Euzebya rosea: one gene and its partner. The protein of the gene in region 1 interacts with the protein of each later gene in a pairwise test. Links are inferred from orthologs where the notes say so. Each region holds a gene or a part of one and is shown on either strand. Other genes may lie near its edges. The genes, in order: CUC05_RS19195 and sufU.

What was found.
Region 2: the proteins of CUC05_RS19195 (region 1) and sufU interact in binary tests that used the Escherichia coli proteins (3 or more experiments, as listed by UniProt). The link is inferred for Euzebya rosea from one-to-one orthologs.

What each region holds. Positions count from the first base shown.
Region 1 is NZ_PGDQ01000015.1:153,469-161,656, reverse strand. What follows is about bases 3,061-5,957. They hold CUC05_RS19195 (cysteine desulfurase family protein), read right to left. Parts: upstream 5,143-5,957; coding sequence 3,979-5,142; downstream 3,061-3,978. Other genes in these bases: CUC05_RS19190 (alpha/beta fold hydrolase), read right to left, coding at 5,376-5,957; mnmA (tRNA 2-thiouridine(34) synthase MnmA), read right to left, coding at 3,061-3,979. In the rest of the region: NAD-dependent DNA ligase LigA, read right to left, coding at 1-738; CUC05_RS24900 (hypothetical protein), read right to left, coding at 868-1,029; CUC05_RS19210 (oxidoreductase), read right to left, coding at 1,089-2,051; CUC05_RS24895 (WCX domain-containing protein), read right to left, coding at 2,163-2,381; CUC05_RS19205 (alpha/beta fold hydrolase), read left to right, coding at 2,400-2,870; more of mnmA, read right to left, coding at 2,903-3,060; more of CUC05_RS19190, read right to left, coding at 5,958-6,224; CUC05_RS19185 (M24 family metallopeptidase), read right to left, coding at 6,221-7,426; CUC05_RS19180 (ABC transporter permease), read right to left, coding at 7,435-8,188. UniProt on the Escherichia coli protein: Master enzyme that delivers sulfur to a number of partners involved in Fe-S cluster assembly, tRNA modification or cofactor biosynthesis. Catalyzes the removal of elemental sulfur from cysteine to produce alanine.
Region 2 is NZ_PGDQ01000003.1:310,579-318,731, forward strand. What follows is about bases 2,622-5,483. They hold sufU (Fe-S cluster assembly sulfur transfer protein SufU), read left to right. Parts: upstream 2,622-3,745; coding sequence 3,746-4,222; downstream 4,223-5,483. Other genes in these bases: CUC05_RS04425 (aminotransferase class V-fold PLP-dependent enzyme), read left to right, coding at 2,622-3,733; CUC05_RS04435 (metal-sulfur cluster assembly factor), read left to right, coding at 4,249-4,677; CUC05_RS04440 (dodecin), read right to left, coding at 4,699-4,905; CUC05_RS26015 (GNAT family N-acetyltransferase), read right to left, coding at 4,902-5,198; CUC05_RS04450 (glycosyltransferase), read right to left, coding at 5,220-5,483. Also shown: Fe-S cluster assembly protein SufD, read left to right, coding at 1-1,298; CUC05_RS04415 (Rieske (2Fe-2S) protein), read left to right, coding at 1,298-1,642; Fe-S cluster assembly ATPase SufC, read left to right, coding at 1,662-2,399; more of CUC05_RS04425, read left to right, coding at 2,501-2,621; more of CUC05_RS04450, read right to left, coding at 5,484-6,404; CUC05_RS04455 (dolichyl-phosphate beta-glucosyltransferase), read right to left, coding at 6,397-7,170; CUC05_RS04460 (MATE family efflux transporter), read right to left, coding at 7,167-8,153. UniProt on the Escherichia coli protein: A scaffold on which IscS assembles Fe-S clusters. Exists as 2 interconverting forms, a structured (S) and disordered (D) form. The D-state is the preferred substrate for IscS.

The DNA of each region.
Region 1 (8,188 bases):
GAGGAAGTCGAGGAAGCCGGAGTGGGTGTCGACGTCCAGCCCGTCGGTGGCACCCATGCCGTGGGCGACCAGCGCGAGGGGGCGGGTGCGGGTCACCTCCGGGTCCTTCTGCCGCAGCGCGCCCGACGCGGCGTTGCGCGGGTTGGCGAACCGTGCCTCGCCGGCGGCCTCCCGTGCGGCGTTCATCGCCTCGAACTTCTCCACCGGGTAGTGGATCTCGCCGCGGACCTCCACCAGCGCCGGCGGGTCGTCGACGGCGAGCAGACGGGGGATCCCCTCGATGGTGCGGACGTTGGCGGTGACGTCCTCACCGGTGGTGCCGTCGCCACGTGTGATCGCCTGGACGAGGAAGCCGTTCTCGTAGATCAGGGAGATGGCGACCCCGTCGACCTTGAGCTCGCAGGTGAAGCGGTGGTCCCCGTCCTCCAGTCCGCGGGCGACCCGGGCGGCCCAGGCCTGCAGCTCCTCGCGGTCGAAGGCGTTGTCCAGCGACTGCATCGGCAGCCGGTGGGCGACCTCGCCGAAGGCGCTGTCGATCGGCGCCCCGACCTGGTGCGTCGGCGAGTCGGGGTGGTCCAGCTCCGGATGCTCGGCCTCGAGCCCCTCGAGCTCGCGCATGAGCGCATCGAACTCGGCGTCGGGGATCTGCGGATCGGAAAGGACGTAGTACCGGTAGCGGTGGTACGCGAGCGTCTCGCGCAGCTCCGCCACCCGGTCGCGGGTCTCGCGGTCAGTCATGGAGGGAGGAGTCTATGGACCACCTGCGACATCGTGGCCGACCTCGCGGCCGGCCCCCGTCGCGGCGACCTCGGCCGCACGGCCGCGCGTGCCGCCGGGGTCGTGCGGGAGGGCTGGTTCAGCTGCGCGTCAGCGCAGGTCCTTCCAGTCGTGGATCTCGGCTTCCCAGCGTTCCCACTCGTCATCGACGGGGATCTCGACCTGCTCGAGCTGCGGCTCGTCGAGGTTGCTGTTGGCCTGCAGCCACGCCAGCACGGCGCCGAACACCGTGACCCACAAGACTTCACTCATCGTCGACTCCTGACCCGCTTCCGGCGATCGGTCCCAAACGTACCCAGTTCAGGGTCCCGTCACCGCACGGAACCGGTGTTCGTTCCCAACGCGTCGTATGTCACGCCCGTGGTGTCCACCGAGATGTCCCACAGCCGGGCGGCGTCGGCCTCGTTGCGCGCCCTGCGGTTGACCTTGGCCGGGCCGACGGGTCCGCGCATCTCCGCCGGGCCCGTCGGGCCCCAGTAGCTGCCCCCGGGCACGTCGCTGACCGCGGCGTGGATCTGGGGCAGGGCGCCCTGCTCGACCGACATGCCGACCAGCGGCGTGATCAGCCGCATGCCGATGCTGGCGGCCTTGTGGAACAGCCCACCGCCGGGCAGCCCGACGCCGGCCGACTGGAGGTTCGTGGCGGTGTAGCCGGGGTGGGCAGCCACCGACCGTGCGTCGGCCCCTGCGGCGTCGAACCGGCGCTGCAGCTCGAGGGCGAACATCAGGTTGGCCAGCTTGGACCGGGCGTACTGGGCGGTGGTGTCGTAGCCGTCGGACCGCTGCTGCTGCAGGTCGTCGAAGTCCATCTCGCCGCGGTGGTGCATGCCGGAGGACACGGTCACGACGCGGGCGTCACCCGCGGCGAGCAGCGGCTCGAGCAGCAGGCCGGTGAACGCGAAGTGGCCGAAGTGGTTGGTGCCGAGCTGCAGCTCGAGGCCGTCGGCGGTGGTCGCCTCGGGGGTCATCATGATGCCGGCGTTGTTGACGAGGATGTCCACCTCGGGGTGCTCGCTGCGGATGACCTCCGCGGCGGTGCGGACGTTCTCCAGGCTGGCCAGGTCGAGCTGGACGAACCGAAGGTCTGCCGTCCGGTTGGTGGGCCGGATCTCGGCCTCGGCGGCGTCGAACTTGTCCTTGGAGCGGGCGGTCATGACCACGGTCGCGCCGGCCCCGGCCAGCGCCCGGGCCGTCTCCAGCCCCAACCCCGAGTTGGCGCCGGTGACCACCGCCGTGCGGCCGGTCAGGTCGGGAAGGTCGGCAAGGGTGAACACGGGAGCTCCTCGAAGGGGTCGTTGTCGTGGGGGATGTCCGCGATGCCGTCGGGGCACCGCGCACGTTCCACAGCCTTGCCCGGATGATGCCCTGTCGAACGTGTCCGCCCGTCACCGGGTCGTCAGCCACCGGCCCAGGGCATGCAGCGCCTCCACCAGCTCGGGCGGGTCGAGCACCTCGAACTCGCAGGTGAGTCCCACCAGGAACGTCGCGATGGGATGCAGGTCGTCACCCCCGACCCGGAGCAGTGACCGGCCGTCGTCGTGGGGGTCCAGCAGCCCGATCGCCGTGGGCACGCGCACGCGGGCGACGTCGTCCTCGTCGGCCACAGCTACGCCGGCGCGGTGGTGACCGGTGCAGCGGCGGCACTCCCCGACCGCATCGGGCGGATCGTGTACGTCGACGCCTCGGTCCCGACCGACGACGGCCCGCTGATCGGCGACGGACCGCAGCTGGAGGCCATGCAGGCATGGGCGGACGGCTTCGGTGGTCGACTGCTGCCGTTGTTGCCCGACGAGATGTTGTGGGCACGCGAGCTGTACGGCGCCGACGACCTGTCCGCGGAGGCGCTGCAGCGGTTCCGCGAGCGGGCGACCCCGTTCCCCCTGCCGTGCATGACCAGCCCGCTCCCGCCGGGCACGGTCGCCGGTGCCGCCGGCATCCCGCGGACGTTCGTTCGCTGCACCCGGTCGGGACCGTCCCCGTGGTGGGCCGACGCCGACCAGCGCCGACCGGAGGACCACTTCGTCGAGCTGGACGCCGGCCACTGGCCCATGTGGTCCACGCCGGAGGCGCTGGCAGCCGCGATCCTCGGGTGAGTCCCCAGGGGCGCGCTGGAGGGCGGTGTCGGTCAGCGCGAGGTCGTGGCGATCGTGCCGCCGCCCACGCACTCCTCGCCCCGGTAGACGACGACGGCCTGGCCGGGCGCGACGCCGCTTGGCCGGTCGTCGGTGAAGGCCACCGACATGGTCGTGTCGTCGGCGGTCCCGTCGAGCTGGACCACCACCGGCAGCCGCTCGCCGTGGTAACGAACGCGGGCGGTCAGCCCCTCCTCCCCCGGGGTGGGTGGGGCCACCGTCCAGCTGACGCCGTCCGCGGTGAGGGCCGAGACGCGCAGGTCCTCGCGTCGGCCGACGGTGACGGTGTCGCCCTCGATGGCGGTCACGAACCGCGGTTCGGGCATGCCGGACAGTCCGAGCCCGCGCCGCTGCCCGACGGTGAAGGCGAACGCGCCGTCGTGCTCGCCGAGGTCGGTGCCGTCGTGGTCGACCAGGCGGCCCGGGCGTCGGCCGATGCGGGCACCGAGGAACGCCGCGGTGTTGCCCGAGGGGATGAAGCAGATGTCGGTGCTGTCGGGCTTCGACGCCGTCACGAGCCCACGCTCGGCGGCCATGTCGCGCAGCGCCGACTTGTGGATGCCCCCGACGGGGAAGGCGGAGTGCTGCAGCTGGTCCTGGCTGGCCATGTACAGCACGTAGGTCTGGTCCTTTCCCTCGTCGACGGGCCGCAGGAGCCGGACGGTGCCGTCGTCGTCAGTCGACAGCCGGACGTGGTGGCCGGTCGCCAGCCGGTCGAACCCGGCGGCACGTGCCCGGGCCATCAGCGCGGTGTACTTGACCCGCTCGTTGCAGCGGATGCACGGGTTGGGTGTGCGACCGGCGGCGTACTCGGCGACGAAGTCGTCGACCACCCGCTCGTGGAACGCGTCGGCGAAGTCCCAGACGTAGTAGGGGATGCCGAGCAGGTCGGCCACCCGGCGGGCGTCGCGGGCGTCGTCGAGGGTGCAGCAGCCCTTGCCGGGGATGCCGCTGGGCGTGTCGGCCATCTTCAGGTGCACGCCGGTGACGTCGTGCCCCTGCTCGACCAGCAACGCGGCGGCCATGGAGGAGTCCACGCCGCCCGACATCGCCACGAGGACGCTGGCCATCAGCGGTCCCCCGTCGCGGTGCGCAGGCGTGCGACGGCGTCGGTGACCGCAACGATCGTGCGGTCGATGTGGGCGTCGGTGGTCTCGGAGCCGAGGGTGAAGCGCAGGTGTGCGGCGTCCTCGCGGGCGCCGATCGCGTCCAGGACGTGGCTGCGCCGGGCCGCGCCGGACTGGCAGGCCGAGCCGGTCGAGCACTGGATGCCGGCCCGGTCCAGGCCCATGAGCAGCGACTCGGCGTCGACGCCGCCGATGCCGACGTGGGCGTTGTGCGGCAGGCGCTGCTGGGGATGGCCGTTGAGGGCCACGTCGTCGATGGCCAGGAGGCCGTCGAGCAGGGCGTCCCGTCGGGCACGGACCGCGGTGTCGACGGTCGACAGGAGGTCGGCGGCCCGTTCGGCGGCGGCACCGAGGCCGACGATCCCGGCGACGTTGAGGGTGCCGGATCGCACACCCCGCTCCTGCGCGCCGCCGTGGAGCACGGGATGGGGCTGCAGGTCGCGACGCAGCACCAGCACGCCGACGCCGGTGGGACCGTTGAACTTGTGGGCCGAGAGGGCGAGGCCGGCCGGCTGCCACTCCCCCAGCGGCATGGGGACCTTGCCGAACGCCTGGACGGCGTCGACGTGGAGGGGGACGCCCCGTTCGGCGAGCGCCGGGCCGAGGACGTCGAGGGGCTGGATGGTGCCCAGCTCGTTGTTGGCCGCCATGACGCTGACCACCCGGGTGTCGGGCTGGACGGCCGCCAGGACCTCGTCCGGATCGACCAGGCCGTCGGCGTCGACACCAACGACCGTGGCCTTCACGCCCTGGTGATCGCGCAACCACTCGACGGTCTCCAGGACGGCGTGGTGCTCGATGGCGGTGGTGACGACGTGCCCGCCCGCCCCGCCGGCCCAGACGAGCCCCTTGATCGCCTGGTTGTCGGCTTCGGTGCCGCCGGAGGTGAAGAGGACCTCCAGCGGGGTCACGCCGAGCGCCGCGGCGACCCGGTCACGGGCGTCCTCGACGGCAGCCCGGGCCCGACGCCCGGCGGCGTGGAGCGACGAGGCGTTCCCGACCGCCCCCGCCGTGATCCACGGCCCCATGGCCTCGACGGCCTCCGCCGCCAGCGGCGTGGTGGCGGCGTGGTCCAGGTAGACCGCTTCGGAGGTGGTCGACGTCACGCCGACGACGGTAGCCGCTCGCCCGCGGCAGGTGGTCGGTGGGCGCGATCGGGGCCTGCGTCGGCCATGGACGACGATCGGCACGATCGGGGTCCGGGCCACCCGGAGGAGCCGGGCCACCCGGAGGAGCCGGCCCCCCTGCAGGGGCCGGCCCACCCGCAGGGGCCGGCCCACCGGCAGCGGCGGGTCTGCCGGTGGGCGGCCATGGGGGTGGCGGGGTGGCTGGGGGCGGGTCAGGCGCGGGCGAGCGCCCTGTCGAGGAAGTCGCGGACGACCTGCTGGAACCGCTCGGGCTCCTCCAGCGGCGGGGAGTGGCCGGACTCCTCGAAGATCACCAGCTCGGCGTCGGGCAGCAGCTCGGCGATCTGCTCGCTGTTGACGACCGGGGTGATCCAGTCCTCCCGGCCGACGGTGACCAGCGCAGGGCACGTCACCCTGTGGAGGTGCGGCTTGACGTCGTAGGTCGCGCGGGCGGTGGAGAACGCCGCGTTGTGGGTGGCGTAGTGGTAGTCCACCGACGCGACCTTGTCCTCGATGACCGCCGGGTCGTGGGTGAAGGTGTACAGCGGCAGCAGCTCGCGCCACAGGTCACGGAAGTCGTCGTTGTCGATGACCTTCCCGTCGAACATGCGGGCCAGCCGCTCCTCGGGGATGTCGACCCGGTCCGACGCCCGTGCGTTCTCCAGCGCCAGGTCGTCGTGCGTGGCGTCCGGCGCGGTGTCACGCAGCACCAGGGCCAGAAGCCGCTCGGGGTGGCGGATGGCGTACTCCATCGACAGGAACCCGCCGTAGGAGCCGCCGGCCATGACGAACCGCTCCGCACCGGCCCATTCGCGGAGGGCGTCGATGTCGGCGACCCACTGGTCGTGGTCGTAGGGCGGCACGTCGCCGGACTTCCCGCTCCCCCGTGCGTCGAAGATGATCACCCGGAAGGTGTCGGCCAGCCAGCCGAACGCCGCCCGGGGCTCCTCCATCGATCCCAGCCCCGGGGCGCCGTGGTGGGCGATCAGGAGGGGCTTGGTCGGGTCGTCACCGCCGAGCAGCTCGACGTTGAGGGGGCAGCCGTTGATCTCCAGCATCATCGTGACGACTCCTTGACGGGAATGATCGAGGACTCGAGGTCCCGTGGGAAGGTGGTCAGGCGTTCGCGGCCGTCGGCGGTGACCAGCACCGTGTCGCTGATGCGGTACCCGGCGTGCCCCAGCACGTAGATGCCGGGTTCGCTGGAGACGACCATGCCGGCGGCCAGCGGGGTGTCGTCGCCGTCCTCCAGCCACGGCGGTTCGTGGAAGTTCAACCCGATGCCGTGGCCCTGGCGGTGGCGGATGTGCTCGGCGTACCCGGCGTCGCGGATGACGTCGAGGCAACCGGCGTTGACGTCGGCGCAGGTGGCGCCGGGTCGGATGGACTCCGTCCCGACGTGCTGGGCCCTCGCGTCGGTCTCGAACAGGGCACGCTGCTGGGCGGTGGGTTCGCCCAGCACGAAGGTGCGCTCGCTCTCGGCGTAGCGACCGCCGACGGCCCCGCCCAACGACAGGATGAACGTCTCGCCGGGCTGCAGGCGATGCTCGGTCACCAGCCCGTGGGGGTAGGCGGAGTTGGGGCCGGAGTAGACCAGCCCTCCTGCCAGCAACGGCACGACGACCACGTCGTCGTGGGTCTCGTACATCCAGGCGGTCCCACGGCCGATGACGTGCTTGGCCAGCTCGGCTTCCGACGGCAGCGGTCCGCCCTCGGCGATGCGCCCCTCCACCAGCTCGCGGCCCGCGGCCAGCATGACGTCACCCAGCTTCGCCGCCTCGCGATGCAGCACGATCTCCTCGTCGTACTTCACCAGGCGCATCCGGTCGACGAGGTGGGTCCCGACCCACTCCACCCCGCCCATCGCGGCGCGCAGCTTGCCCAGGTCCCCGGTGGACAGCGTCCAGGCGTGGCCCCACCGGCCGGTCGCACCGGCCAGCGCGTCGGCGAGGACCTCCTGCGGCGAGCGGACACCCGGGTACTCCGGGTAGGCGACGAGCTCGTCGACGGCGATGTCCTGCTGCTGGGCGTACTCGTACTCCAGCGCCGGGACCAGCCCGATCGTGCGGTCGGCGGTGACCACGACGAGGACGGGGCGTTCGGTGGGGGTGTGGAAGAAGCCCGTCAGGTAGGCGACGTCGCGCCAGTCCTCGCAGAGGACGGCATCCAGCCCCTCCTCGTCGAGCTGGTGGCGGACGTCGGCCTGCACCCGGGCGTAGAAGCTCCGGGGCAGCCGTTGGGACAGGCGGGCAGGGGATGACACGGCGGTGATCAGTCCTCGCGGGTTCGGGGGTTGCGGGCGTCGTTGTAGGCAAGGGAGACGAGGGTGGCGGCGACCACGAGCAGCAGGATCGCCAACGAGGGCATCGCGGCGGTCCACCAGGCGGTGCCGAGCGTCCCCGAGCGCTGGGCGTTGTGCAGGATGGTCCCCCACGACCAGCCGTTGGGGTCGCCGAGGCCGAGGAAGGCGAGGCCGGACTCCGACAGGACGGCACGGGAGGCGGTCAGCACGACGCTGACGGTGATGACGGGGGCCACGGCGGGCACCAGGTGGCGGCGGATGATCCACAGGTGGGATCCGCCGGCCAGCGCGCCGGCCTCGACGTAGGGCAGGCCGACGATGGACAGCGCCTGGGAGCGCACGACGCGGGCGACCTCGGGCCACGAGAACAGCGCGATGACCACGGCGAGGGTCCAGGTCGACGGTCCGGCCAGCGCGGCGATGAGGATCATCAGCGGCAGGACGGGCAGGGAGAGGGTGACGTCGACCAGCACGCCGAGGGCGGTCTCGACCTTCGTGAAGTAGGCGGCGGCGACGCCGACGGCGACCCCGACGGCGATGGCCATGGCCGAGGCGGCACCGCCGATCATCAGGCTGGTCCGGGCGCCCCAGACGACCTGGGCGAAGATGTCACGGCCGAGGGAGTCGGTCCCGAACCAGTGGTCGGCCGACGGCGGCGCCAGGACGTCGACGCCGTAGCCCGAGGGGTACTCCGCGATCAGCGGCGCGAAGACCGCCGTCAGC
Region 2 (8,153 bases), on another replicon or contig:
CCTGGCTTCGTGACCACCGCCAGGCGGCGTTCAAGGCGTTCAGTGACCTGCAGTGGCCGCAGGTGCGCGACGAGGACTGGCGCTTCACCAACCCGCGTCGCATCCCGCTGGACCGTCCCGTCCTGACCGAGGCCACCGCAGGTGTTGCCCCGCGCGACGCCGGCATCACCGTGTCCTCCGACGAGACCGCCGCCCGTGTTCGCATCGTCGACGGCGGCTTCGCCGGCGTCGAGGCGACCGCCCTGCCCGAGGGCGTCATCGTGGCCGACCTGGCCACCGCCGCCGCCGAGCACCCCGAGCTGGTCCAGCGCCACCTGGGGACGGCCGTGGGCAACGACGAGGTGTACGCGGCCTTCGCCGCGAGCGCCTGGACGACCGGTGCGTTCGTCTACGTGCCCGCCGAGGTCGAGATCGAGGCGCCGCTGGCCATCACCGTGCAGGCGGCCGCCGACGGCACCCACGTCCAGTGGGTCCTGCTCGTCGCCGAACGCCACAGCAAGGCCACGGTCCTGCTGGACCAGTCCGGTGACGCCGAGGCGACCGTGATCAACGTCGTGGAGTCCGTGATCGGTGACGGGGCCACCCTCAACGTGGTCACCGCCCAGGACTGGGGCGACCACGTCAGCCACGTCACCACCCACCGTGGGCGCGTCGGCCGCGACGCCACCTACCAGCAGTCGGAGATCACGCTGGGCGGCAACACCGTCTACGTGCGTCCCGACGTCTGGCTGGACGGCAAGGGCTCCAACGCCGAGATGCTGGGCGTGTACTTCCCGACCGGCAAGGAGAAGTTCGAGCACCGCTCGCTGATCTTCCACGACGCCGACCACTCCACGTCGGACTACGTGCACAAGGGCGCGCTGTCCGACGACGGCCACGCCACCTGGTACGGCAACATCCGGATCGCCCCGGACGCCAAGCAGACCGTCAGCGACGAGACCAACCGCAACCTGATCCTGTCGCCCGGCGCAAAGGCCGACACGCTGCCGTTCCTCGAGATCGAGACCGCCGACGTGGCCGCCTGCGGGCACCACTCCTCGGTCGGCCAGGTCGACGAGGTGCAGCTGTGGTACCTGCAGTCGCGCGGCATCTCCCGCGACGAGGCCGCCCGCATGCTGGTCTTCGCCTTCTTCGCCGAGGTCCTGGAGCGCATCGACGCCCCGGGCGTCGCCGACACGGTGCTCGCCGACATCGAGACGGCCGTCCGGCAGGCCCCGGCCACGCTGATGGACCCCCGCCGCGACGCTGCGGCCCGCCACTGGGCAGCCGAGTCGACCGCTGCGGAGGCGAACGCCTGATGGCCTTCGAGAAGGCGATCGACCTCGACGAGCTGAAGGTCGGCTCGGCCATGCAGGTCGAGCTCGGCGGCGAGCCCATCTGCCTGGTCCGCACCGACACCGACACCGTCAAGGCCGTCCACAACATCTGCAGCCACGCGTTCTACGAGCTGCACGAGGGCTGGGTCGACGACAACCACATCGAATGCGGCCTGCACGGCTCCAGCTTCGACCTCGACTCGGGCAAGCCGGACGCGCTGCCGGCCGTCAAGCCCGTCCCGACCTACGCGGTGCAGGTGCGGGACGGCGAGGTCCTCGTCGACGCCAGCACCCCCACCAATGACGCCACCCCTTCCAGCTTCTAGTTCCCAGGAGACACCCCACATGAGTGCACGTATCGAGATCGAGGGCCTCAAGGTCGAGGTCGAGGGCAAGGAGATCCTCACCGGCCTTGACCTGACCGTCGCCCAGGGCGAGACCCACGCCCTCATGGGCCCCAACGGCTCGGGCAAGTCCACCCTCGCCTACGCCATCGCCGGCCACCCCGCCTACGAGGTCACCGCTGGCGCCATCCGCTTCGACGGCGAGGACGTCACCGAGATGGCCCCCAACGAGCGGGCCGCTGCCGGCCTGTTCCTGGCCATGCAGTACCCCACGGAGATCCCCGGGGTCAGCCTCACCAACTTCATGCGCACGGCCGTCAACGCCGTCAGCGAGGAGGACCTGCCGGTCCGCCAGTTCATGACCCAGCTCCGCGAGCACATGGCGGACCTGAAGATGGACGGCAAGTTCCTCGAGCGCAACGTCAACGAGGGCTTCTCCGGTGGTGAGAAGAAGCGCTTCGAGATCCTGCAGATGGCCATGCTCAAGCCGCGCATCGCCGTCCTCGACGAGACCGACTCCGGCCTGGACGTCGACGCCCTGCGCATCGTGTCCGAGGGCGTCAACAAGCTGCGCGGTCCGGACCTCGGTGTCCTGCTGATCACGCACTACACCCGCATCCTGAACTACATCACGCCGGACCACGTCCACGTGATGGCCGGCGGTCGCATCGTCAAGACCGGCGGTGCGGACCTCGCCGAGATGCTCGAGGCCGAGGGCTACGAGCAGTTCGAGGGCTAGCCGACGCCGGGCGGGTCCATGCGACCCGACCGGGGACCGTTTCCACCGTCGACCCGGTGGACGGAATCCATACCATTGACCGCAGAGGAGGAGGTGCACGAGTGACGTTCGATGTCATGGAGGTCCGCAAGGACTTCCCGGTGCTGCGCCGCACCGTCCACGACAAGCCGCTGGTGTACCTCGACTCGGCGGCCACGTCGCTGAAGCCGCAGCAGATGATCGACGCGGTGGTGTCGATGTACACCACCCACACCGCCAACGTGCACCGTGGCGTGCACACCCTGTCGGTCGAGGCGTCGGACCTCTACGACGAGGCGCGCCGCAAGGTCGCCCGGTTCGTCGGCGCCGAGGAACGCGGCACGGTGTTCACCAAGAACGGCACCGAGGCGCTCAACCTCGTCGCGCACAGCTATGCACGAACCCACCTCGGTCCCGGTGACATCCTGCTGTACACCGAGATGGAGCACCACGCGAACATGGTGCCGTGGCAGCTCGTGCAGCCCGACATCGGGTGCGAGCTGGCCGCCGTGCCGATCCGCCCCGACGGCGAGCTCGACCTCGACGCGTTCAACGAGATCATCCGGACCGGCCGCGTCAAGCTGCTGGCCGTCTCGGCGATGTCCAACGTCGTGGGGACGATCAACCCGGTCGCCGACATGGCCGAGGCCGCCCGTCGGGCCAACCCCGACGTCGTCGTCGTGGTCGATGGTGCCCAGTCGGTGCCGCACCTGCCGACGTCGCTGGCCGAGCTGAACGCCGACTTCCTGGCGTTCTCCGGGCACAAGATGCTCGGCCCCTCGGGCATCGGTGTCCTCGCGGGCAAGCCGGAGGTCATGGAGACCATGCCGCCCTTCCTCGGTGGTGGTGACATGATCCTCGACGTCCAGCTCTACGAGGCGACGTTCAACGAGATCCCGTTCCGGTTCGAGGCCGGTACGCCGATGATCGAGCAGGCCGTTGGCCTCGGCGCCGGCGTGGACTACCTGACCGCGCTGGGCATGGACGCCGTCCGGGCGCACGAGATCGCGATCCTCGAGCAGGCGCTTCCCGCCCTCGCCGACGTCGAGGGTGTCACCGTGCACGGTCCGTCGGACCCCAAGGTCCGCGGTGCGGCGCTCAGCTTCACCGTCGACGGGCTGCACCCCCACGACATCGGCACGATCCTGGACCGCGAGGGCGTGGCCGTGCGCACCGGCCACCACTGCGCCAAGCCGCTCATCCGTGCGCTGGGGTCCAACTCCACCACCCGGGCGTCGTTCTACCTGTACAACACGACCGACGAGATCGCCGTGCTCTGCGACGCCATCCGCGCGGCGCAGGACTTCTTCAGCTAGGCAGGCCCCCACATGTCACTCGAAGACCTCTACAAGGAAATCATCCTCGAGCACTACAAGAAGCCGAGGAACCGGGCTCCCGAGCTCGAGCCGCACGACGTGCTCGTCCACCACTCCAACCCGCTCTGCGGCGACGAGATGGACCTGCGCCTGCGGGTCGGCCCGGGCGAGAACGGCGCGGACACCGTCGAGGCCGTCGCCTACGACGGGGACGGCTGCTCCATCTCGATGTCCAGCGCCTCGGCCATGACCGAGGCCGTCACCGGTCGCGAGCTCGGTGACGCCCTGGACCTCGCCGAGGTCTTCCGGTTGATGATGCACGGCGAGGGAATGAAGCGGGAGGACGACCTGTTGGACGGTGTCGCCTTCCAGGGTGTCGCCAAGTTCCCCGTCCGCGTCAAGTGCGCCCTGCTGGGGTGGATGGCCCTCAAGGACGCCATCGAGACCCACCAGCGTGGCCAGAGCGAACACCGCGTCGAACACGAGTAGCGCGCGAGCGCAGTAGGACTGATCACATGTCAACGACTGACCCCATCACCGGCTGGCCCACCGAGGACACCGACGAGGCCTTCGAGGCGCGCCAGGACGGCAGCGAGAACCCGTTCTCCGACGCCGAGGTCGACGAGAACGGCGTCGCCACCCCGGCCGCCTGCCGCGAGGCCATGAAGGCCGTGCTCGACCCCGAGATCGGCCTGAACGTCGTCGACCTCGGCCTGGTCTACGAGATCGTCGTCAACGACAACACCGCCCACATGCGGATGACCCTGACCTCGATGGGGTGCCCGCTGACGGAGCTGATCCACCAGCAGGCCACGCTCGTCCTGACCCGGCTGCCGGGCATCGACGACGCCGAGGTGGAGTTCGTGTTCTCCCCGCCGTGGACCACGGACATGATCGACCCCGACGCGAAGGAAGAGCTTCGCGCCATGGGGTTCAACGTCTAGCCAGTTGCTGTCGGCTCCTGGCTACTCGAGCCGGAAGCCGATCTTCATGGTCACCTGGTAGTGGGCGACGTCGCCCTCGTCGATGTGGCCCCGGATCTCGGTGACCTCGAACCAGTCGAGGTTCCGGACGGACTCCTTGGCCTTGGCCACGCCGTTGCTGATCGCGGTCGACACGCTCTCCGTGGAGGTGCCGACCAGCTCGGTGATCTTGTAGGTGTTGTCGGTCATGGATCCGTCCTACCACGATCGGCATCCACGGGCTTGGCCCAGCCGACGTTGCGTGCGGTCCGTACGAAGCCGAGCCCGGTGTACAGCGCGTGGGCTCCGGTCGGGTCGGCCGTGTCGACCCCGAGGGTGGTGTGTGACAGGCCCCGCGCCGCCGACGCGGTGAGCGTCCGGTCGATCATGGCCTTGGCGATCCCCCGGCCCCTCCTCCTCGAGCTCGTCGATGGGGGTACGGAGGGGGAGGGCGTCGGCCTCCTCGACGGCGTTGCGAACCACGAGGGCCGCCGCGACGTCACTGGGACGCAGGGGACGTTGGATCACCGGCGCAATCCAGCCCGTGGAACGGCACCCGTGGTGTCGTGTGCCAGGTACCACTCGGCGATGTCGGCCATCGGCAGTCCCGCCGCCACCGCGTGGTTGTGCTCGCCCTGCGCTCGCCGCCGCTCGGGGTCGACCAGCAGGCGGCGAAGGGCGTCGTCGAGGGTGGTCGGATCGGTCGGGTCGAACCACTCGCCGCGGTAGCCCTCGGCCTCCACCAGCCGGCGGAAGTCGCCGATGTCGGGCATCACCAGCGGACGGGCGTAGCTGCCGGCCTGGTGGACGACACCGGAGCTGCCGGTGGTGTGGGTGTAGGGGAAGACCGCGACGGCGGCGGAGCGGAAGACGTCGGCGACGTCCTCCTCGGCGACGTAGCCGGTGAAGGTCGCCTCCGGGTACCGCTCGGCCATCCGTGCCAGGTAGCCGGCGGCGTTCGGACTGTCGGTACCGGCGACGACGACCCGGACGTCCAGCCCGTCCTCGGCTCGCAGCCGTCGTGCGGCGTCGAGGAGGGGCTCGACCCGCTTGTAGGTGCCGAACTTCCCGAACGCCAGCAGCTGCAGCGGCCCGGCGGGGCTCGATGCGTCACACGCCGGGACGTCGAACGTGCCGTGGGGCACCACGGCGATGTTGCGGGCGCGGTAGCGGCGACGAAGGATCCGCAGGTACTGGGGCATGGTGACCACGACCCGTCCGCCCGCCAGCAGTAGCCGGGTCACGACCCAGCCGACGGCACGGGTGATCCGCTCGACCACGGGATGGGTGTCGAACCCGGCCCCGCCAAGGTCGACGGTCTCCATCAGGTGGTGCATCAGCACGATGTTGCGTGCGCCGACGAGCCGGCTGGCGAATGGGGCCAGCAGGCCCAGGGCCGCCGGGATGCGTCGGTCGCCGAAGCTCGCGAACTGCAGGCTCCACAGGACGCTGTCGAGTCGCTCGCGCCGGATCGCCCTCACCAGCCTCGGCAGCGACCGGACGTCGTTGAACCGCCACGACGCCACGAACCGCACGCCGTCGATCGTCGGGGCGACGGCACCTTCCGGCAGGTCGTCGACGAACACCACGACCTCCTCGACGTCGTCGGCGGCGGCCAGCGCCGCGACCAGGTGCAGGCCGTACTCGTTGAGGGTCCCCGTCCCCGGCGGGTGGGTGGTGACCACCCCGATGCGTCGGGTCTCAGCCACGGCGGTACACCCCCACGAGGGCACGCACGCGGATGCGAAGGATGGCGGCCAGGAACCGCAACGTCTCGCGGCCGGCCCGGACCTTCGATCCTGGCGCGTCGATCCACTCGACCCCCACCTCCTCGACGACGAGCCCCAGCCGTTCGGCCAGGAACAGCTGCTCGAGGTCGAAGGCGAAGCCCGTCTCGACCTGCTGCTCGGCGACCAACCGGGCCGCGCGGGCGGTGTACAGCTTGAACCCGCACTGGGTATCGGCGAAGCGGAGCCCCAGGCCCCGCCGGACGACGGCACGGCCGATGCCGCTGACGAGCCGACGGACCAGCGTGCGTCCCTCGGCGGTCGCGCCGTCGACCGCCCGCGGGGCGATGACGATGTCGGCACCCTCCAGCGTGCGGCACAGCAGCGTGCCGAACTGCTCGACCGGGGTGGACTGGTCGGCGTCGGCGAACAGCACGTGCAGCCCGCGGGCCGCGCGGAGGCCTCGCCGGACCGCGTCGCCCTTCCCGACGTTGACGTCGCTGGACAGCACCCGCACGTTGACCAGGCCGAGGCGGTGCACGACCTCTGCGGTGCCGTCGGTCGAGCCGTCGTCGGCGACGATCAGCTCCCAGTCGGTGCCGTAGGAGGAGGAGATGTGGGCGGCGACCGTGGCGATCGTGGGCACGATCCTGCCGAACTCGTTGTAGGCCGGGATGACGACGGTGAGGGACGGGCGCGTGACGGCCTCGACGGCCCAGCGCTCGAACGTGGACAGGACAGGGGTCATGCGGTGATCTCCTGGGGTGTTGCTGACGGACGGAAGAGGCGGAACAGCTCGACGGAGGCGAATGCGGCCATCACCACGACCTGGACGTCGACGGCCGCGGCCAGCCCCGAGCGGGCAGCCACGAGGACGGCAACGGTCTGCACGACCGCGGCGATGGCCATGACGGTGGCCGGGTGGGCCATGCCGCGGGCGACGCGGGTGGTGACGGCGACCCAGCCGATGGCGCAGAGGCTGCTGGCGGCGGCGTAGCGCCACAGCAGCGGTTCGGCGGACGCATAGGCCGATCCGAACGGCAGGCCCAGCAGCAGCCGTGGGGCGGCGGCGCTGACGGCGACGGCGAGCATCCCGAGGCCCGCGGTGGCGGCGACGGTCAGGCCAGCGGTGCGTCGCCAGCCGAGGCGTCCCGCGCCGGCGAGGTGGGGCAGCGCCACCTCCATCACCGTCGTGCAGGCGAAGAACGCCGCCCGGCCGATCATGGCGACCGCGACGTACAGGCCGGCCTCCGTGGGCTCCAGGACGGTCCGAACGGCGAGGGTGTCGGCCTGGGTCACGACGACCTGCGCCAGCAGGGCCATCCCCGCTGCGGTCGCGGTCGGACCCAGGGGACGCGCGGGTGCACCGGCTTCCGCGGGCGTGGGTCGCGGCCCCCGACGGCCGGACAGGGGGAGGAGCGCGGCGGCCATGCCGAGCGGGATGGCGATCGTGGCACCCACCACCCCCGTGCCGACGACGACGAGCACGACGGCGGCGCCCAGCCTGACCGCCATCTCCAGCAGGTTGGACGACGCCAGCTCGACGAAGCCGAGGCGGCCCTGCGCCACGCCACGACGGACGCCCAGCAGCAGTCCCAGCGGCAGCACCACGGCGAAGGCGACCAGCGGGGCGGGCGAGGCCATCCGGAACGTGCGGGCGAGGAGGGGAGCCGTCAGGACGAGCAGGAGCCCCGCCGCGCCGCCGACGGGCAGGACGACGCGCCGCAGCTC